3 regions of the Paenibacillus sp. FSL L8-0638 genome follow, and region 2 is predicted to be linked to each of the others. Evidence: riboswitches for the same ligand, from Rfam matches in the RefSeq annotation. Region 2 holds a riboswitch; each other region holds the start of a gene.
The links. Region 2 has a riboswitch for thiamine pyrophosphate ahead of MKY35_RS13685 (thiamine phosphate synthase). Riboswitches for the same ligand answer to the same signal wherever they lie in the genome.
Positions count from the first base shown of each region.

Region 1: linked by a shared signal. The riboswitch ahead of thiC (phosphomethylpyrimidine synthase ThiC) and the one ahead of MKY35_RS13685 (thiamine phosphate synthase) in region 2 are both predicted to bind thiamine pyrophosphate.
Region 3: linked by a shared signal. The riboswitch ahead of MKY35_RS04625 (ECF transporter S component) and the one ahead of MKY35_RS13685 (thiamine phosphate synthase) in region 2 are both predicted to bind thiamine pyrophosphate.

Region 1 is NZ_CP151960.1:833,023-838,954, reverse strand. It holds gene MKY35_RS03745 (YitT family protein) at 1-742, opposite strand, end outside; gene MKY35_RS03740 (hypothetical protein) at 1,251-1,403, shown strand; gene thiC (phosphomethylpyrimidine synthase ThiC) at 1,526-3,370, opposite strand; TPP riboswitch at 3,558-3,670, opposite strand; gene MKY35_RS03730 (IclR family transcriptional regulator) at 3,826-4,569, opposite strand; gene MKY35_RS03725 (alpha/beta hydrolase) at 4,869-5,906, shown strand.
Region 2 is NZ_CP151960.1:3,148,955-3,154,886, reverse strand. It holds gene MKY35_RS13690 (ABC-F family ATP-binding cassette domain-containing protein) at 1-1,202, shown strand, start outside; TPP riboswitch at 1,297-1,405, shown strand; gene MKY35_RS13685 (thiamine phosphate synthase) at 1,671-2,264, shown strand; gene thiO (glycine oxidase ThiO) at 2,329-3,477, shown strand; gene thiS (sulfur carrier protein ThiS) at 3,474-3,677, shown strand; gene MKY35_RS13670 (thiazole synthase) at 3,680-4,447, shown strand; gene MKY35_RS13665 (ThiF family adenylyltransferase) at 4,444-5,505, shown strand; gene MKY35_RS13660 (response regulator transcription factor) at 5,648-5,932, shown strand, end outside.
Region 3 is NZ_CP151960.1:1,026,410-1,032,341, forward strand. It holds gene MKY35_RS04615 (polynucleotide kinase-phosphatase) at 1-1,085, shown strand, start outside; gene MKY35_RS04620 (TatD family hydrolase) at 1,106-1,903, shown strand; TPP riboswitch at 1,947-2,058, shown strand; gene MKY35_RS04625 (ECF transporter S component) at 2,314-2,910, shown strand; gene MKY35_RS04630 (ABC transporter ATP-binding protein) at 2,910-4,361, shown strand; gene MKY35_RS04635 (energy-coupling factor transporter transmembrane component T) at 4,336-5,127, shown strand; gene MKY35_RS04640 (ATP-binding cassette domain-containing protein) at 5,267-5,932, shown strand, end outside.

The DNA of each region.
Region 1 (5,932 bases), 2.3 Mb from region 2:
TAAGCGCCGATACCTCTTGTTTACTAATGACGATATACAGCACTTCTTTTGGATTTTTAGTGTAATAACCGTGGCCTGACAGGACAGTAACTCCACGATCCATTTTCGTAATGACCATCTCGGCAATTTTATCTTGGTGCTCCGAAATGATCATGACCGCTTTTTTGGGGTTCAGTCCTTCGATCATGAAGTCCATCACCTTCGTACCAACGTACAAAATAACGATAGTTAGCATCAATTTTTCCGGGCCAATAATAAAATAGGAAGAGAATGCGACAATCAAATCAAAAAACAGCAGACCATAACTGATATTCCAATCTAGATACTTGTTGGCAATCCGGGCTAAAATGACCGTTCCCGCCGTTGTGCCACCTACCCGTACGATTAAGCCAATGCCGGCCCCTACCAAAACTCCGGCAAAAACGGCATTAATCGTCGGCTCATGCGAATCAATCCGCCAGTTGACTGTTAAATGTAAAAACAGCGAGTTAAAAGCGACCGCAATTATAGTGTACAAGGTCGTTCTCTTGTCCAAAAATTTATATCCGACAATCAGCAGCAAGCCATTAATCACCAGATTAACGATCGAGGGAGACCACTGAAACAGATAGTACAGGATGATTGTGACCCCTGTAACGCCCCCCTCACCAAACTCATTCGGGATCACAAACAGATTAACAGCTAGCGCGAAAAAAAACGCACCCAGAATAATAAATGCGATGTCTGCAATACATTTTTTCATATATGCTCTAATCCTCTCTCTAACATTTCAAAGGATGAATCGCCAGATCGATTGGCTGACTCTTGTTGTCAAAATACGCTGACAACCAGTTCATGGTATCTACTACCAAACATAAAGTCAATACAACTTTGACACTTTAATTCGCCACCAGACTGCCTCAATCCTGACTTGAGGATTCCGCAAAATCCTCCTTTTACAAGGTTATTCGACAAAAAAACACAATCCCGACTACTAAACTAAGAAAACGGGCCTCAAGCCCTTGTTTTAGACCTAGGCACATTTTCCCCTAAAACGACCATCCTCCTAATCGGCATTTTGGACACATATGACCATCTTCCTGTTTTATGTCAAAAGCGTTTTACTTTGAAAAAATGTGGGTATAATGATTGAAACATAACCAAGCAACCTACATAGCATTACGACATCAAGTACATACAAATAGTCCTATACAGACGTCCAAAGCAACTCAATCTGAATTTGACAATATGGAATTGGAGGAATGATCTACATGAATACAATGAACTTAACCGTCCACACCCTGATGCCCTTTCACCACCAATACCAACGTGCCAACGCGGTGAGTATGCAGAAGAAAGAAGATAGCTCGGAGAAGAAGCTCAGCTTTCAGGACATTTTGAATGAAAAAATGGGTAAAAAATAAGGCGCCGTTTATCCGGTTGCATGACTAGCTTTACATAAGCCAAAAAGCCGTAGTTTCCTACATCGACTGTAGAGAACCACGGCTTTTTTTGATTCATGCGTTCCTAAACTCACACATTCGTTTTACTGACCGCCATCCCGATACTGCTCTGCCTTCTCACGCATCCCAGCGGCTACTGCTTCTTCGGTGTTCAGCCCCTTATCCGCTGCATAGGCGCGAATGTCCTGTGTGATGCGCATACTACAAAATTTGGGGCCGCACATCGAGCAAAAATGTGCTTCCTTGGCTCCCTCTGCCGGTAGCGTTTCATCATGGTAGGACAAGGCCCGCTCGGGATCAAGCGACAGATTGAACTGATCCCGCCAGCGGAACTCAAAGCGTGCCTTGGACAAAGCATCATCCCGCTGCTGCGCCCGTGGATGACCTTTCGCCAGATCGGCAGCATGTGCCGCAATTTTGTAGGTAATGACACCCTCGCGGACATCATCCTTATTCGGCAGACCCAAATGCTCCTTAGGCGTAACATAGCACAGCATGGACGTCCCGAACCAACCGATCATCGCCGCCCCGATGGCTGAGGTAATATGATCATATCCGGGGGCAATATCCGTCGTGAGCGGTCCCAAGGTATAGAAAGGAGCTTCCTTACAAATCTCCATTTGCAAATCCACATTTTCTTTGATTTTATGCATAGGGACATGTCCCGGCCCTTCAATCATGACCTGAACATCATGCTTCCATGCGATTTGCGTTAGCTCGCCCAACGTTTCCAGCTCTGCAAACTGTGCTTCATCATTCGCATCATAGATACTACCTGGACGTAGACCATCCCCGAGAGAAAAGGCCACATCATAGGCTTTCATAATTTCGCAGATTTCTTCAAAATGTGTATACAAAAAATTCTCCTGATGGTGCGCAAGGCACCAGGCTGCCATGATCGACCCGCCACGGGACACAATTCCCGTCATTCTATTCGCGGTCATCGGTATATACCGCAGTAATACACCCGCATGAATTGTAAAATAGTCCACTCCCTGCTCCGCCTGCTCAATCAGCGTATCGCGATACAACTCCCACGTCAGCGCTTCTGCTTCGCCGTTCACCTTTTCAAGTGCCTGATACAGCGGCACAGTCCCAATCGGTACAGGAGAATTCCGAATAATCCATTCACGTGTGGTATGGATATTACGGCCTGTGGACAGGTCCATAACTGTATCCGAACCCCAACGCACAGCCCAGGTCATTTTCTCCACTTCCTCCTCGATCGAGGAGGTAACCGCAGAATTACCAATGTTCGCATTGATCTTCACGTGAAAATGACGCCCAATGACCATCGGCTCACTTTCCGGGTGATTGATATTCGAAGGCAAAATGGCTCGTCCAGCAGCCAACTCCTGCCGTACAAACTCAGGCTCCACCCCTTCGCGGATGGCCGCAAATTCCATTTCGGGCGTAATGATCCCTTGTCGTGCATAATGCATTTGTGTCACTGTACGCCCTTGCGTAGCACGAAGCGGACGGTTGGTCACGCCGGGAAATTCCACCGTCTCCCGTTTGGAACCAGGTTTCAGTCCATTATCCTCCGGCTGGACGGCGCGTCCCTCGTAAGCCTCCACATCGCCCCGTTCCAGTGCCCAAGCTCGCCGTAGTGGAGGCAGACCCTGACGGATATCGACCTGATAGGCTTCGTCAGTCATGGGACCGCTTGTATCGTACACACGCAATGGCTCATGATGCTCTGTACCCTGTGGCGTATGTGTAGGATGGAGAGCAATTTCGCGCTCTGGCACGGCAATATCCGGCCGCGAGCCTTGAATATATACCTTACGGCTCCCTGGAAAGGGCGTTACCCCACTTGATTGCTTCCCGTTTGTTCTCTCTACCTCAACTTCCCTTGTTCCTGCCAACCTTACTTCTGCTGATTTCAATTCTGTTCCTTTTGTTCCTTCTACTTCTGTCGGCTTCATTGTCCATTCCTCCCGTTTCGATGAAATGACACACCGATCCGGAACCATTCCCAGGGTGGCACTGATCTATGCAAAAAAGCCGGTTCCCCAGGGAACCGGCTAATCTAACGAGGCAGCTATCCAAACCGTGCACATGTGGAATAATCCTATTCCAATGCGTCACCGTAGACAGCAGCTGCGTATACATTTCAATGGCCGATTACTTCCCTACGCTGGTATGATCCAGATCAGGTGCAAAGGGTCCGGAATCTTACACGATTCCATCTCAGCCCGGCATTACAGGCTCCCCCAGTAACTGCAATACTTCTATTCACATGAGGCGGACATAGCAGACATCTCGCCATCCTTATCAGACTACTTCAAATTTATGGCTTTGGCAACCCTTCTAGGTTCCATTTAGCAAGAAGACGCTCCTCATCAAATCACTTTGCTTGCTTCAACTGCATTCATTCTTGTTACGGAAGCATAAGCCCCATTTCCTTCGCCGCTTCGATCAAAATCGGAGCAAAGTCATGTAGCGTCTCGGGTGCAAGCCGACTGACCGGACCGGATACAGATAAAGCCGCAGTGACCTGTCCCTTCCGGTTCACAATTGGTGCTGCCACAGCAGCGGCTCCTGGCTCCCGTTCTTCATAGCTGGTCGCATAGCCCTTCTCGCGAATGTCCTGCAGCTGGGCTTTATAGACCTCCGCATCTACCGAGGGCGGCCATTCATTCCCGCTTAGCAGGGCTTTCAGCTCCTGCGCCGGCATAAAGGCAGCCAGCACCTTACTGGAGGCTCCTACAGCCAGCGGCATACGCGCACCCACAGGCGCAACCCTGCGGATCGCCTGATTGCTCTGCACGGCTTGTATGCGAATACGCATGCTGCCGTCCCGTAAGTACAAGCTGACCGTTTCGCCCAGACGGTCACGCAGTCCTTCCATTGCAGGCTGTAACAACACCGCCGGCTCGTCACTTTGGGACAAATGTGTGGATAGCTCCCAAATTCGGAAGCCAAGTCGATATTTTTCCGTTTCGGCATTCCGAACGACAAAGCCCCGATCCTCCAACGTAGTCAGCAGCCGATGAACCGTGCTTTTATGTAGACCAATTTTGGAGGCAATCTCCGTTAGGCCAAGATCCGAATCTGCGGTAAAACACAACAATATATCAAGTGCACGCTCTACAGCGCGAACGGTTAATTTACGGTCTTCCATTCGTGAACCGCTCCTCTTGTATCCATATTCGTTTCACACTATGAAACATGGTTACATAAATTATATAGAATAGTCGCGGCTACTGTAAACCGATGTTTTTGTGACAACCATATTACAGAACGAGAACAAACATCGACAATTCTTTGCATCATTTTTACTTTTCCGGTTCAGGCGTTGACTTTGGATAACCCCCATCATACGATAATAGGTATCTATACGGATATACACTATCATTTTCAAGTGGAATTATACCTAAATTCTATGAAACGAAGATCAATTTTATATAAGGAGGCTCTTACATGATTTCTACATCCCAGCGCAACTCTCAGCTACAGACCGCTGTCCAGGAGCCGTCCACCCCACTCTTTAATCCCCGTCTGCTGCGGTTCAAGCACGTTGTGATTGCTCTGCTGCTATCGGTCGTCTTTTTTCTGCTGTTTTGTTTTATTGCCTTGCATGCTTACATCGCATGGGTACTTACGAATCCTACCGTCGCGCCGCTGTACTCTAATCCGATGCAGGCCAAAAACATGCCTTATGAGGAAGTCAGCTTTCCTGCCAAGGATGGTAGCCGCATAGTACAAGGCTGGTATATCCCGGCGGATCAATCGCGGAAAACGATTATTTTCAGCCATGGTTATGGAGCTAACCGCGAAGAAAGCTGGATTCCCATGTATGATCTGGCGCATTATGCCCACAGTTTGAACTTTAATGTGGTCATGTTCGATTATGGATTCGCGTCACAAAACAGCAAAGCAGTCGCAACCGGAGGCAAAGCGGAATCCCAGCAGCTTCTCGGAGCGATCCAGCTTGCGAAGCAACGCGGCTCGTCGGAGATTATCGTATGGGGCTTCTCCATGGGGGCAGGAACCGCTCTTCAGGCGGGCTTGCAAACCAAGGATGTGGACGCAATGATTTTGGACAGCACTTTCCTGTTGGAGCCGGATACGCTGTACCATAACATTCACAATCAAATTAACCTGCCAAGACATCCCTCTTTGGAAATTCTGGAGTTGCTGTTTCCAGTCTTGAACGGCACCAGCTTGCATCAGATTCCATATCAGGAGGTTAAAAAGGAAAACTATCCGTTCCCGATCATGTTTGTGCATGGTACACAGGATGAAAAGGCTCCTTATCCTATTGCGGAAAAGCTCGCTGCCAATCAAACCAACCCACTTTCCAGTGTATGGATTGTCAAAAACGGGATACATGAGCTTATTTTCAGAGAGCATCCCCGTGAATATCTACGGCGGGTATCGACGTTTCTAAGCAGTGTACAGGAGCTGGAGGACAAGAAAACGATCGCTGATGCCCACAAACAAACGACTACGAAGTAAAGAATTATTTTTCAAAAAAACTGTAT
Region 2 (5,932 bases):
TGTTGCTGGAACAGATGGGTGAAATTCAGGAGCAACTGGATATGGGGGATTTTTACCTCATTGATGTAAAGGTTGAAGAGATGGCGAATGGACTAGGTCTGTCGGCCATAGGACTGGATCGGGATGTATCCGCACTTAGCGGCGGGCAACGGACAAAAGTTCTTCTTGCTAAGTTGCTGTTGGAAAAGCCGAACGTCCTGTTGCTGGATGAACCTACCAACTATTTGGATGTAGAGCATATTGAATGGCTTACGCGCTATTTGAAGGATTATCCTTATGCTTTTATTCTTATTTCACATGATACTGAATTTATGAACCAGGTCGTTAATGTTATTTACCATCTTGAATTTGCCAAGATGACCCGTTATTCAGCTAATTATGAAAAGTTTCTCGAAATGGCGGATCTGAACAAAGCCCAACATATTGATGCTTATGAGAAGCAACAGGATTTTATTAAGAAACAGGAAGATTTTATTCAGCGTAATAAAGCGCGTGCCTCTACATCAGGCCGAGCAAAGAGCCGTGAAAAGCAGCTTGATCGGATCGAACGTATTGATAAGCCTGAAGAAGCCGCAAAACCAACCTTTCAATTCAAAGAGGCACGTGCAAGCGGAAAGACGGTATTTGAGGGTATTGATTTTGAGATTGGTTATACACATGCCCTTTTGCCTAAAATGTCCATGACGATTGAACGTGGCGAAAAGATTGCAATTGTCGGCTACAATGGTGTCGGTAAATCGACATTGCTCAAAACCATATTGGGAAAAATTCCGCCAATCAGTGGAAAAACCTATCAAGGTGATTTTTTGCAGCCCGCTTATTTTGAGCAGGAAGTAAAGGCCGAGAAAATTACACCGATTGACGATGTGTGGAATGAATTTCCGCATTTGAACCAGCATGAAGTACGAGCGCATTTGGCGCGTTGCGGTTTGAAAAATGAGCATATCACGCGTCCGCTATCTGCGCTCAGTGGTGGAGAACAGGCTAAAGTCCGTCTTTGCAAACTGTTAATGCGTGAAAGCAACTGGGTACTGTTCGATGAGCCTACCAACCACTTGGATGTTAAAGCAAAGGATGAGCTGAAACGTGCCTTGAAGGAATACAAAGGGACCGTATTGCTTGTATCTCACGAACCGGACTTTTACGAGGATTGGGTAACCAAAACGTGGAATGTGGAAGAGTGGTCAAGTAAAGTTAACTAAAATCAGCTAAATCCAGTTCCAGCAAATTTCACACGAAGTGGGGTTTGCAGAATTAGAAAAATATGCTAAGCTATCTTTAGCTTATACAATAAAATAGTCACACTAGGGGAGCCGCCCATGCGGCTGAGACGGAATAAATGGATTTCGGACCCTTTGCACCTGATCTGGGTTATGCCAGCGTAGGGAAGTGAGCGCCGTACAAACAAGGCAACACCTTCTTTATTTTTGTTTGTGCGTGGGACGATACACGTATACGGATATCATGGTCCGTTCGATTATTGGACGTTCGTTAAACCACTTCCTTGGGGAAGTGGTTTTTTTGCGTTTCGTTCATTTTAAGTAGTTCGAGCTTCCGTAGACGATTCACATATAATCCCCTTTCATTCCTGCTGGTAGACGTGGCTGGCTAAGCTTAGATCCTTTAGTCCAATGTGAGGTGAAGACAAAATCGAATTACACGCAATTTCGATGGAAAAGGGCACTTTTGCACAAGCCGCCCAAGTGGCTGCTGTGATTTGTCCGTATGTTCATTATGTACACGCACGTTTAAAACAGAATGGTGCCTCTGCATTGCTTTCTTTGACTCGCAGCCTGGTGGAGCAGGAAGTTCCTTTGCAACAAATTGTAGTAAATGATCGTGTGGATGTAGCTTTACTTACTTTGGTCGGAGCCGTTCAATTACCAGCTAATGGATTACCTGTTGTGGATGTGAAAAGCCTACTTCCAAAGGGTACACGCTGTGGAGTGTCTGTACATTCCGTGGAGGAGATGCAAATTGCTGAGCGGGCAGGAGCGGACTATGTACTTTATGGTCACGTATATGAGACCCATTGTAAGCCCGGTATTGTACCGCGGGGTTTAGCTCAGCTTGAACATATTTGCAGGTTGTCGAACATTCCGGTGATTGCGTTAGGCGGCATACAACCGCATCATATCCCGGAGCTTTATAGGGCCGGAGCAAGCGGAATTGCAGTGATGTCTGGTATATGGGAGGCTGAGTCGCCCGTTGCAGCTGCAATGGAGTATAGGCGAATGGCAGACCTTGTAGTTCACAGCCTGTAGCGAGAAAACGAGAGTAGAGGCAAGCTGAAAGCAGAAGGGTTTATGGAGAGGAGATACGGAACAAATGCTAAAGATACACACAGAGGAAAGAGTGATAGGACACGCTGAATGCTTGGTCATAGGTGGAGGTGTCATCGGCAGTTCCATTGCTTATCATGTGGCCAAAGAGGGAAGAAGTACGATTATGCTGGAACGATTGATCCCGGGTGAGGGAGCCTCAGGAGCAGCGGTTGGAATGCTGGCAGCGGAAAGTGAAGAGTTCACCGACTCTGAGCTATCACGATTTGCTCGCATAAGTCGAGATGCATTCCCTGAGCTTGTCTGTGATCTAGAGCGTTTGTCAGGTATTTCGGTGGAATTCCGTACTGAAGGGTTTGTGACCCCTTTCCGTACGGAGACTGAAGGCCAAAAACGCTGGAAAGCTGCAAAAACGCGAGAGGGTGATTGTCCTATCTGGTGGGATGCGAAAGAATTGGCCCGACGAATTCCAGGTTTGGATGAACAAGCGATCGGGGCAATATATCGTTCAAAGGAGACACAAGTGGCTCCTGTCCAGCTTTGCCGTGCTTATGCAGGTGCTGCTGCGGTGCTGGGAGCAACGGTATGGTCTGGTACACAGGCAGAGCAACTGGTCATACAGGATGGTCGAATTTGCGGTGTCCGCACAGATAGTGGTTTTTTTTCCTGCGATCAGGTCATTATTGCCGGAGGCTTGGATAGCATGAAATTGCTAGCGCAGGTTGGGTTTGAATATCCACTTTATCCGGTCAAGGGCGAAGCGGTAGCGGTCTCCTTGAAGGATCACCCGTTAGAATACACCATTTACGCTGATGATATTTACCTAGTGCCTAAACAGAATAACGAGCTTTGGATTGGGGCAACGAGCCTTCCGCATCAATATGACGAAGAGGTGACCGTAGGAGGCTTGGAAGGGTTGCTGGCACGTGCCTCTGCCTGGCTGCCGCGCGTCCGTGAAGCTTCTTTTAAACGCGCTTGGGCGGGCTTACGTCCGCAGGCTGTATCAGGTCATCCTTTTATAGGCATTGTTCCTGGGGTCGAGGGCGTATATGCTGCAGTCGGGCATTATCGCAACGGTGTCCTGCTGAGTGATGCTACCGGGCGTGCGATGGCAGCTATGCTTAATGGGGCTTGTGCAGCAGAACTTGGGATAAGTAGTTTTTCTTCTGAGCTCCTCAAGGAGAAAAGCTTATGAAGCTGACGATTAACGGCCAGAGCCTGACCTTTTCTAATCGAATCACTCATGTGGATCAATTGCTATATGAGCTTGATGTAAAGGTGAAAACCGTAGTGGTGGAGCTGAATCGGCATATATTGACCCGTGAAGATCATGATGAAGCGGTACTGAAAGATGGAGATTGCCTAGAGATCGTACATTTTGTGGGAGGCGGTTGATTATGTTAACCATTGGAAAAGCATCTTTTACCTCGAGGTTGTTGTTGGGAACAGGAAAATTCTCTGATCTGGATATCCAATCCCAAGCCGTAGAGGCTGCTGAGACGGAAATATTGACGTTTGCTGTACGGAGATTGAACTTGGAGGAACGGGACAAGCAGCATTTTCTCGATATGCTGGATTTGACCCGGTATACACTTCTTCCCAATACAGCTGGGGCTACAACAGCAGAGGAGGCGATTCGTATTGCCAAATTGGCAAAAGCCTCCGGCCTGTGCGATATGATTAAGGTGGAAGTCATTGGGGATAGCAAGACACTGCTGCCGGACCCATTTGAAACGTTGAAAGCTAGTGAAAAGCTGTTAGAAGAAGGCTTTATCGTGCTGCCCTACATATCGGACGATGTGATTCTAGCAAAGAGGCTACAAGAGCTTGGAGTACATGCCGTTATGCCTGGAGCTTCACCGATTGGTACAGGACATGGTTTGCTTAATCCGTTTTCATTAGGTCTAATTATTGAACAGGCGGAGGTTCCGGTTATTGTCGATGCGGGTATTCGCTCACCCGGTGACGCGGCCATGGCGATGCAGTTAGGGGCAGATGCTGTTTTGTTGAATACAGCCGTATCAGGAGCGAAGGACCCGGTAAAAATGGCCGAGGCCATGAAACTGGCTGTTCGTGCTGGAAGATATGGTTTTGAGGCGGGGATGATTCCTGTAAAACGTTACGCTTCAGCAAGCAGTCCGATAGAAGGTATGGTTCAGGCATGAAGGTAACTGACAAATCCGGTGCAGGAGGAACACATTCAAGTGACCGTTATTCCAGACAGGAAAGATTCGCGCCCTTTGGACCGACAGGACAACGTCGGCTTGCTTCTTCCCACGTACTAATCATAGGTGCCGGAGCGTTAGGTACAGGTATTGCGGAAACGCTCGTTCGCGGGGGTGTAGGTACAGTGAGCCTCGTAGACCGGGATTATGTGGAATGGAGCAATTTGCAGCGCCAGCAGCTTTTTCAGGAAAGTGATGCTGCGCAAAGATATCCCAAAGTAGTAGCTGCTCAGCGAAGATTAAAGGATATTAATTCGGAAACGGTTATACATGCACATGTACTGGATGTTGGGGTGGAAGAGCTGGAAGAGTTGATCCAAGGGGTAGATCTCTTGATGGATGCAACCGATAATTTCGATACCCGACTTCTTATGAACGACATGGCACTCAAGCATCGGATACCTTGGATTTATGGGGGGTGTGTAGGCAGCTATGGTGTAACCTACACCATTTTACCGGGTCAAACGCCTTGTCTTCACTGTCTGCTGGGAACTATACCGTTTGGTGGGGAAACCTGTGATACCGCCGGGATTATTCCGCAGGCTGTACAGATGGTCACGGCTAACCAAACTACGGAAGCTTTCAAACTTCTTGGCGGATATCTGGAAGATTTGAGAGGAAAGTTACTTTCGTTTGATTTGTGGAAAAATGAGTACGTAGCGATAGCAGTAGATAGCGTTAAAAAGGAGAACTGTCCTTCTTGCGGCAGTCAACCGACGTATCCCTATTTGTCGGCCTCTCATCGGCAGAAAACAGATGTTTTGTGCGGTAGGGATACCGTTCAAATTAGACCAGCAAACCCGACACATCTGAATCTTGCAGAAACAGCAGATAGATTTGCTTCTTTGGGAGAAGGAAAAGTAGAGCGGAATCCGTTTTTGGTTTCCTTTAGTACAAGCGAGCATCGGTTGGTTGTTTTTGCAGATGGCAGAGCGTTGATTCATGGGACAAAGGACGTGGCAAAAGCAAGAAGTCTGTATCATCGCTATTTGGGTTAAACCATAAAAGCAGAAAGCCATTCTTTGGAGAATGATTTTCTGCTTTTTTGTTACAATAATATTATTATGCTTTAATGGCTTATAACACAAACTTGTTCGTATCCAATATGTAATGCTATGTCCAAACCAGGTGGGTGAAAAGGTGAGCCCGTTAATTTTGCTTGTGGATGTAAATGAAGCGTCTCCCGTAATTGTTCGTCCATTGGAGCAGGAAGGTTATCAGGTGGTTCATGTTAGCAATACGACGGATGCAAGCTCTTATGTAGCCCATAATCCTGTGGATTTGCTGCTGCTCAATATAGAAGATGAACAGACGGTTTCGCAAGGCTTGCTTCGCATATTGCAGCAATACCATCCTCATGTCCCGCTATTAGCAATGACTTCATCAGATGAGGAGGACCATATTGTTTCCTGTTTTGAACAAGGA
Region 3 (5,932 bases), 2.1 Mb from region 2:
ACATTCCGCCGACGATGAGTCCTGCTCCCACGGTTTCTGCAGAGGAAGGATATCTGGAGCATCCGCGTGAGGCGCTGGCTTATTATCGCGGGCAAGGTGTACAAACGATGGTAGCGGAGAAAAAGCATATGGGTAGCCGGGCTATTTTGCTATTATTCAAAAACGAACAGGCCGCTGTCGAGTATGTAGGCTACCCGACATTGGGCACGATCTACAGTCGGAGCGGGAGAGCTTTCTTTGAACAAAGCCTTGGGAAGCAAGTGCTGGAAAAGCTGAATGTGGATCTACAGACGGCTGGATATTTTGAACGGAACCAGACGGATTTTGTGTTGCTGGATGCGGAAATTGTACCGTGGAATCTCAAGGCTCGGGAACTGATTGCTGCACAGTATGCCCATGTGGGGGAGGCAGCTCTGCTGGATCGCAGTAAGCTGATAGACAAGCTGAAGCAGGCGAAGGTTGCGGGCCGAGAGGTTGGAGACTGGTTGGAGGAAATGGAACAGAAGTACGCGAATGCCGTGACGTTTCAAGAGGCTTTTCAAAAATATTGCTGGGATGTGGACGGTCTGGATGAAATTCGTATCGCACCGTTTCATACGCTGGCACACAGCGGAAAGACTTTTTTCGACCATTCTCATATTTGGCATATGGAGCAAAACCGGGAGCTGGCTGGGCTGTCTTCCCTGTTTATGGAGACAGAGTATCGCGTGATCACGGACGAAGCAAGTGAGGAAGAGGTCATTCGTTGGTGGAACGAGATGACAGAGGATGGTCATGAGGGGATTGTGATCAAGCCGGAACGCTTTTTGATGAAAAATCGGGACAAGATGATTCAGCCTGCAATCAAGGTGAGAGGCCGGAAGTATTTGCACATCATTTACGGTATGGATTATCTTGCCCCTGAGAATTTAAAGCGTCTGAAGCAGCGTCGAACGAACAAAAAGGAGCGTCATGCCCTGATGGAAGGAGCGCTTGGTATGGAAGGCGTGGAACGTTTTGTCCGCAAGGATACGGTAGATCGTATTCATGAATGCGTCCTTGCCGCACTATCTCTGGAATCAGAGCCGATTGATCCAAGATTGTAGTTTGCGAGGGAGGGATTGAGATGGAAAGGGGTACACCGTTAATTGATATTGGTGTGAACTTGATGCATCGTTCGTTTCATGCAGATCGGGAACAGGTGGTAGAGAGAGCCGCGGCTGTAGGGATTTCACCGCTGATTATTACCGGGACCAGTGTCCGCAGCAGTCGGGAAGCTTCTCAGTATGCAGCGCGTTATCCGGGCAAGCTGTATGCGACAGCTGGCGTGCATCCCCATGATGCCAAAGACTGCAGTGCAGACACGATTCAGCAGCTCCGCCAGTTGGCGGGTCAGCCGCAGGTCGTATCCATAGGGGAATGCGGATTGGACTATAACCGTGATTTTTCGCCACGTGATGTGCAGCGCCGATGGTTTGGCGAGCAAATCCAACTGGCGGGTGAGCTGAAAATGCCGTTATTTCTGCATGAACGAGATGCACATGAGGACTTTGCCGCTATGCTGCGGGAGTATCAAGGGCTTGTCGATAAAGTGGTAGTGCATTGTTTTACCGGCACGGAACAGGAACTGCATACGTATGTAGAAATGGGACTGTATATCGGGATCACCGGCTGGATTTGCGACGAACGGCGTGGCAAACATCTGCGTGAGCTGGTTAGGGATATTCCGCTAGACCGGTTGATGATTGAAACGGATGCTCCATTTCTGACCCCGCGTAATCTGCCCGTGAAGCCCAAAGAAGGGCGTAATGAGCCGATGTATCTCGCTCACATCGCCGCTACGATTGCCGAGTGCACAGGCCGTAGCATGATGGAGATCGAAATTGCGACGACGGAAACGGCTAAGCGTTTCTTCGGATTATAGGATTGTCAAAGCCAAAAATGTGGTATATATTATAGTGAATTAAAAAAGCATTGTCGGGAGCTTGAGAAAGTCAGGCTGAGAGGGTGGCCCTTGCCACTGACCGTAAAATCTGATCTGGGTAATGCCAGCGTAGAGAAACCAAGAACACTATACAAGAATGCCGCTTGTTTTGCGGTTGTCGATAGATTCAATGCATGTCCTAGCATTTTACCTTGACCCTGACTTGGCTTAATATCAGTGTAGTAGCTTACACTACTGGTTATATAAGGCATCAAGGCATATCGACAAATGACGTTTTGTATGGTGCTTCACCTTTTACTGCGCATAAAGCTTGCCTGGAGATTCAGCTCCAGACAAGCTTTTTTTTATGGCCAAGAGGCCAACTATAAGGAAAAGGGGAGCACGCAATAATGAATACTACTGTAAGAGCGTCCAAAGGGTTGAAGCTGACTGATATTTTGGTCACGATTGTGATATCTGTTGTGTTCGGTTTGGTCTATAAAATATGGGGGCCTGCCTATGATTTGATGAAACCATTTGGGCTACACGCCGAGCAACTGATGTATGGCATGTGGTTTATGGCAGGCACGTTTGCTTATCTCATCATTCGCAAGCCGGGTGTTGCAATTTTGGCAGAGGTGGCAGCGGCAACGGTCAGTGCTTTTTTGGGAAGCGAATGGGGCATGTCCACTTTGTACTATGGCCTGCTGCAAGGCTTGGGAGCGGAGCTGTTTTTTGCGGCTTTTCTGTATCGGAACGCAAACCTGTGGGTTGCTTCGCTAGCTGCGGCTGGGGCGGCTGTCACTTCTCTGATTTTAGACTTCAGCTACGGGTATATTGATCAGCTATCGACTTGGAACTATGTTTTGTATATTGGATTTCGGATGATTGGCAGTATTGTGATTGCCGGGGTATTCGCGTTCTATCTGGCTAAGGCATTGGAGGTAACCGGAGTCACGCGAAGTTTGAGGCCTGCAACGGAACAAGATTATAAGGGGCTGGATTGATGAGCCGGGCAACCGAAGATGTGGTGGCTTCGATCACCCGGCTACGGTTGAAATTCCCCGGTGAGCAAGAGCTGCTTTTTCACAATATGTCTTTGTCTGTCCGCAAGGGGGAAAAGCTGCTGCTACTGGGACCGAGTGGATGCGGTAAATCAACACTGCTCCAAGTGTTAAGCGGTCTGATTCCACGCACGATAGAAGTGCCTATGAAATGCGATGCTGCTGTAATCCCAAGTGTCTCAGGTATTGTATTTCAAGATCCTGATACGCAGTTCTGTATGTCATATGCAGATGAGGAACTGGCTTTTGTGTTGGAAAATAATCAGGTTCCCCGGGAGCAGATGCGATCCCGTATTCGCGAGCTACTGATACAGGTTGGTCTATCGACGGATGATATACATATGCCCATTGGCAGTATGTCACAGGGAATGAAGCAGCGGCTGGCGATTGCGTCTGTGCTGGCTATGGAGCCAGAAGTGCTTTTTCTGGATGAGCCCACGGCTTTGTTGGACGAGGAAGGCACTACACAGGTGTGGGATACCATTCGCAACATTTCGGCAGACCAGACACTGGTGATCGTGGAACATAAAATTAATGAAATTGTCCATGATGTGGATCGGATTGTGGTGCTTTCTGCTCAAGGGGAGATCATTGCGGATGGAAGGGCCGAAGAAGTATTTCATGTGCACCGGCAGGCATTGTCCGAGTACGGCGTGTGGCATCCGGGAGTATGGAATGAATCGTCTTCGCCACGTTGGAGTGAAGCAGTGACACAGCAGAATGGTACGGGGACTGATGTGCTGGAGCTGGAACATTTTAGCGGCCTCCGCGGTTTAAGTTCAGTGATTTATGTGGAGCATGCGCAGGTGAAGCCTGGCGACTGGATTGGCGTGGTTGGTGAAAACGGGGCTGGCAAAAGCTCGCTGCTGCTCTCCATGATGCGCTTACTTCGCACACAGGGACGTTATAGCGTGCGCGGAATTGAGGCAGGCAGTACAGAACAACTGGCAGAGCGTATCGGGTTCGCGTTTCAAAATCCCGAGCTGCAATTTGTATCGCATACCGTACGAAAGGAACTAGAGTATTCGTTACCCAAGAGCTTGTATACCGTTGAACAGTGCCGGGAACGGGTCGATCGGATGCTCGTACAGTTCGGACTGGAGCGGCTGGACGAGCGTCATCCGTATCAGCTTTCGTTAGGCCAAAAAAGGCGGTTGAGTATTGCTACGGCTATGATTCGTGAGCCGGAAGTGCTGCTGCTCGATGAACCGACCTTTGGGCAGGATGCGCGTAATACCTTTGTCATGCTGGATATGTTGGAGCAGCTGAGAGCGGCGGGCACGGCCATTGTGATGGTCACCCATGACCCGGAAATTGTCCGTCGATATTGTACCGATACATGGCGGATTCAGAAAGGGGAACTACAGTATGAACCTGTCCTTTCCCCATCATAAAACATGGCTGCATCGCGTGAATCCGGGCCTAAAGCTCGTGATGTTTTCCATCCTGTTTGTGGTCGTTATAGTCATTCATGATCCGAATGTCATGTTTAATGTTGCGTGTGCTATGCTGTTGCTGCTTGTCTGGTCAGGCCATCCATGGAAGAGGCTGCTGCTATACGGGTCTCCCTTTATATTGGTGTTTATTTCAACTTCAACGGGCATGATGATGTTCGGCAAAGGGGTGACGACCTGGTGGACATGGGGCTTGATCCATGTGACGCAGGAAAGCTTTTACCGAGGCATGCATCTGGGCTTTCGTGCGCTGAGTATGGCTGCGGTAGGTTTGTTGTTTGGTTTAACGACTCGTCCAGTGGACCTTTTTTATTCACTGATGCAGCAATGGAAGCTCCCTCCGAAGTATGCATACAGCTTTTTGGCAGCCATGCGGTTGATGCCTATGATGGTGGAGGAATTCCAGGCATTGAGACAAGCCCACCGTATTCGAGGTTTACATCAGCATGTGTCCAAATGGAATATGTATGCCACGCTTCGCAGGTATGCGATTCCGCTACTCGCTCAAAGTATTCGGCGTGCCCAGCGCATTGCTATTGCTATGGAAGCCAAGGGTTTTACCAATGAAACCAAGCGAACGTATTATTATGCGATCGGCTATTCGGCTATAGATATTGTATTCATATTCTATTTTGTCGTCATGCTTACGCTGGCTTGGGGACTTGGGATTTGCTTTCCTTATGTAGGGGTGTGGGATGTACGTTAATTGTTGTCAAAAGGCTTTGCCCGTTTTCTGCTCTGTGGTATATTAATGCAATGGGAATTGACGGCTCGTACAGACCCGCCTGGGCTGGCGGGCTTATTACATTTTCCCTGAGAAATGGATCATCAGGAGGCCAGGTTTCATGATTACGCTGCATCAGGTAAGCAAGCATTATACCACCTCAAGCGGCCAATTTCATGCGGTTCAATCCGTGTCCCTTCAAGTGGAGGAGGGGGAAATCCACGGTATTATAGGTGCCAGCGGTGCCGGTAAGTCTACCTTGCTCCGGTTGATGAATGTATTGGAAAGGCCGGATGAGGGAAACGTGGTTGTGAACGGGGAAGATCTGACTCGCATGCCGGAAAAACGTCTCCGTGAAGCGCGGCGATCCATAGGGATGATTTTTCAGCATTATCATCTTGTTCACAATCGGACGGTCAGTGGAAATGTAGCAATGCCGTTGGAGCTGGCAGGTGTCGCGAAAAAAGAGAGAGCAGAACGTGTGCGCGAATGCCTGCAATTCGTCGGTTTAGCTGATAAAGCAGAACAGTATCCGGCACAATTGAGCGGAGGCCAAAAGCAACGTGTAGCGATAGCCAGAGCGCTGGCGAATCGACCTGCGGTGCTGCTGTGTGATGAGCCGACCTCGGCGCTTGATCCGCAGACGACCGCGGATATTCTGGGCGTGTTACGGGAGATCAACCGTGAACTGGGAGTTACCATTGTAATTGTAACGCACGATATGGACGTGGTACGCAACATTTGTACCCATGTATCAGAAATGCGGGATGGACAGCTGCTTTCCACG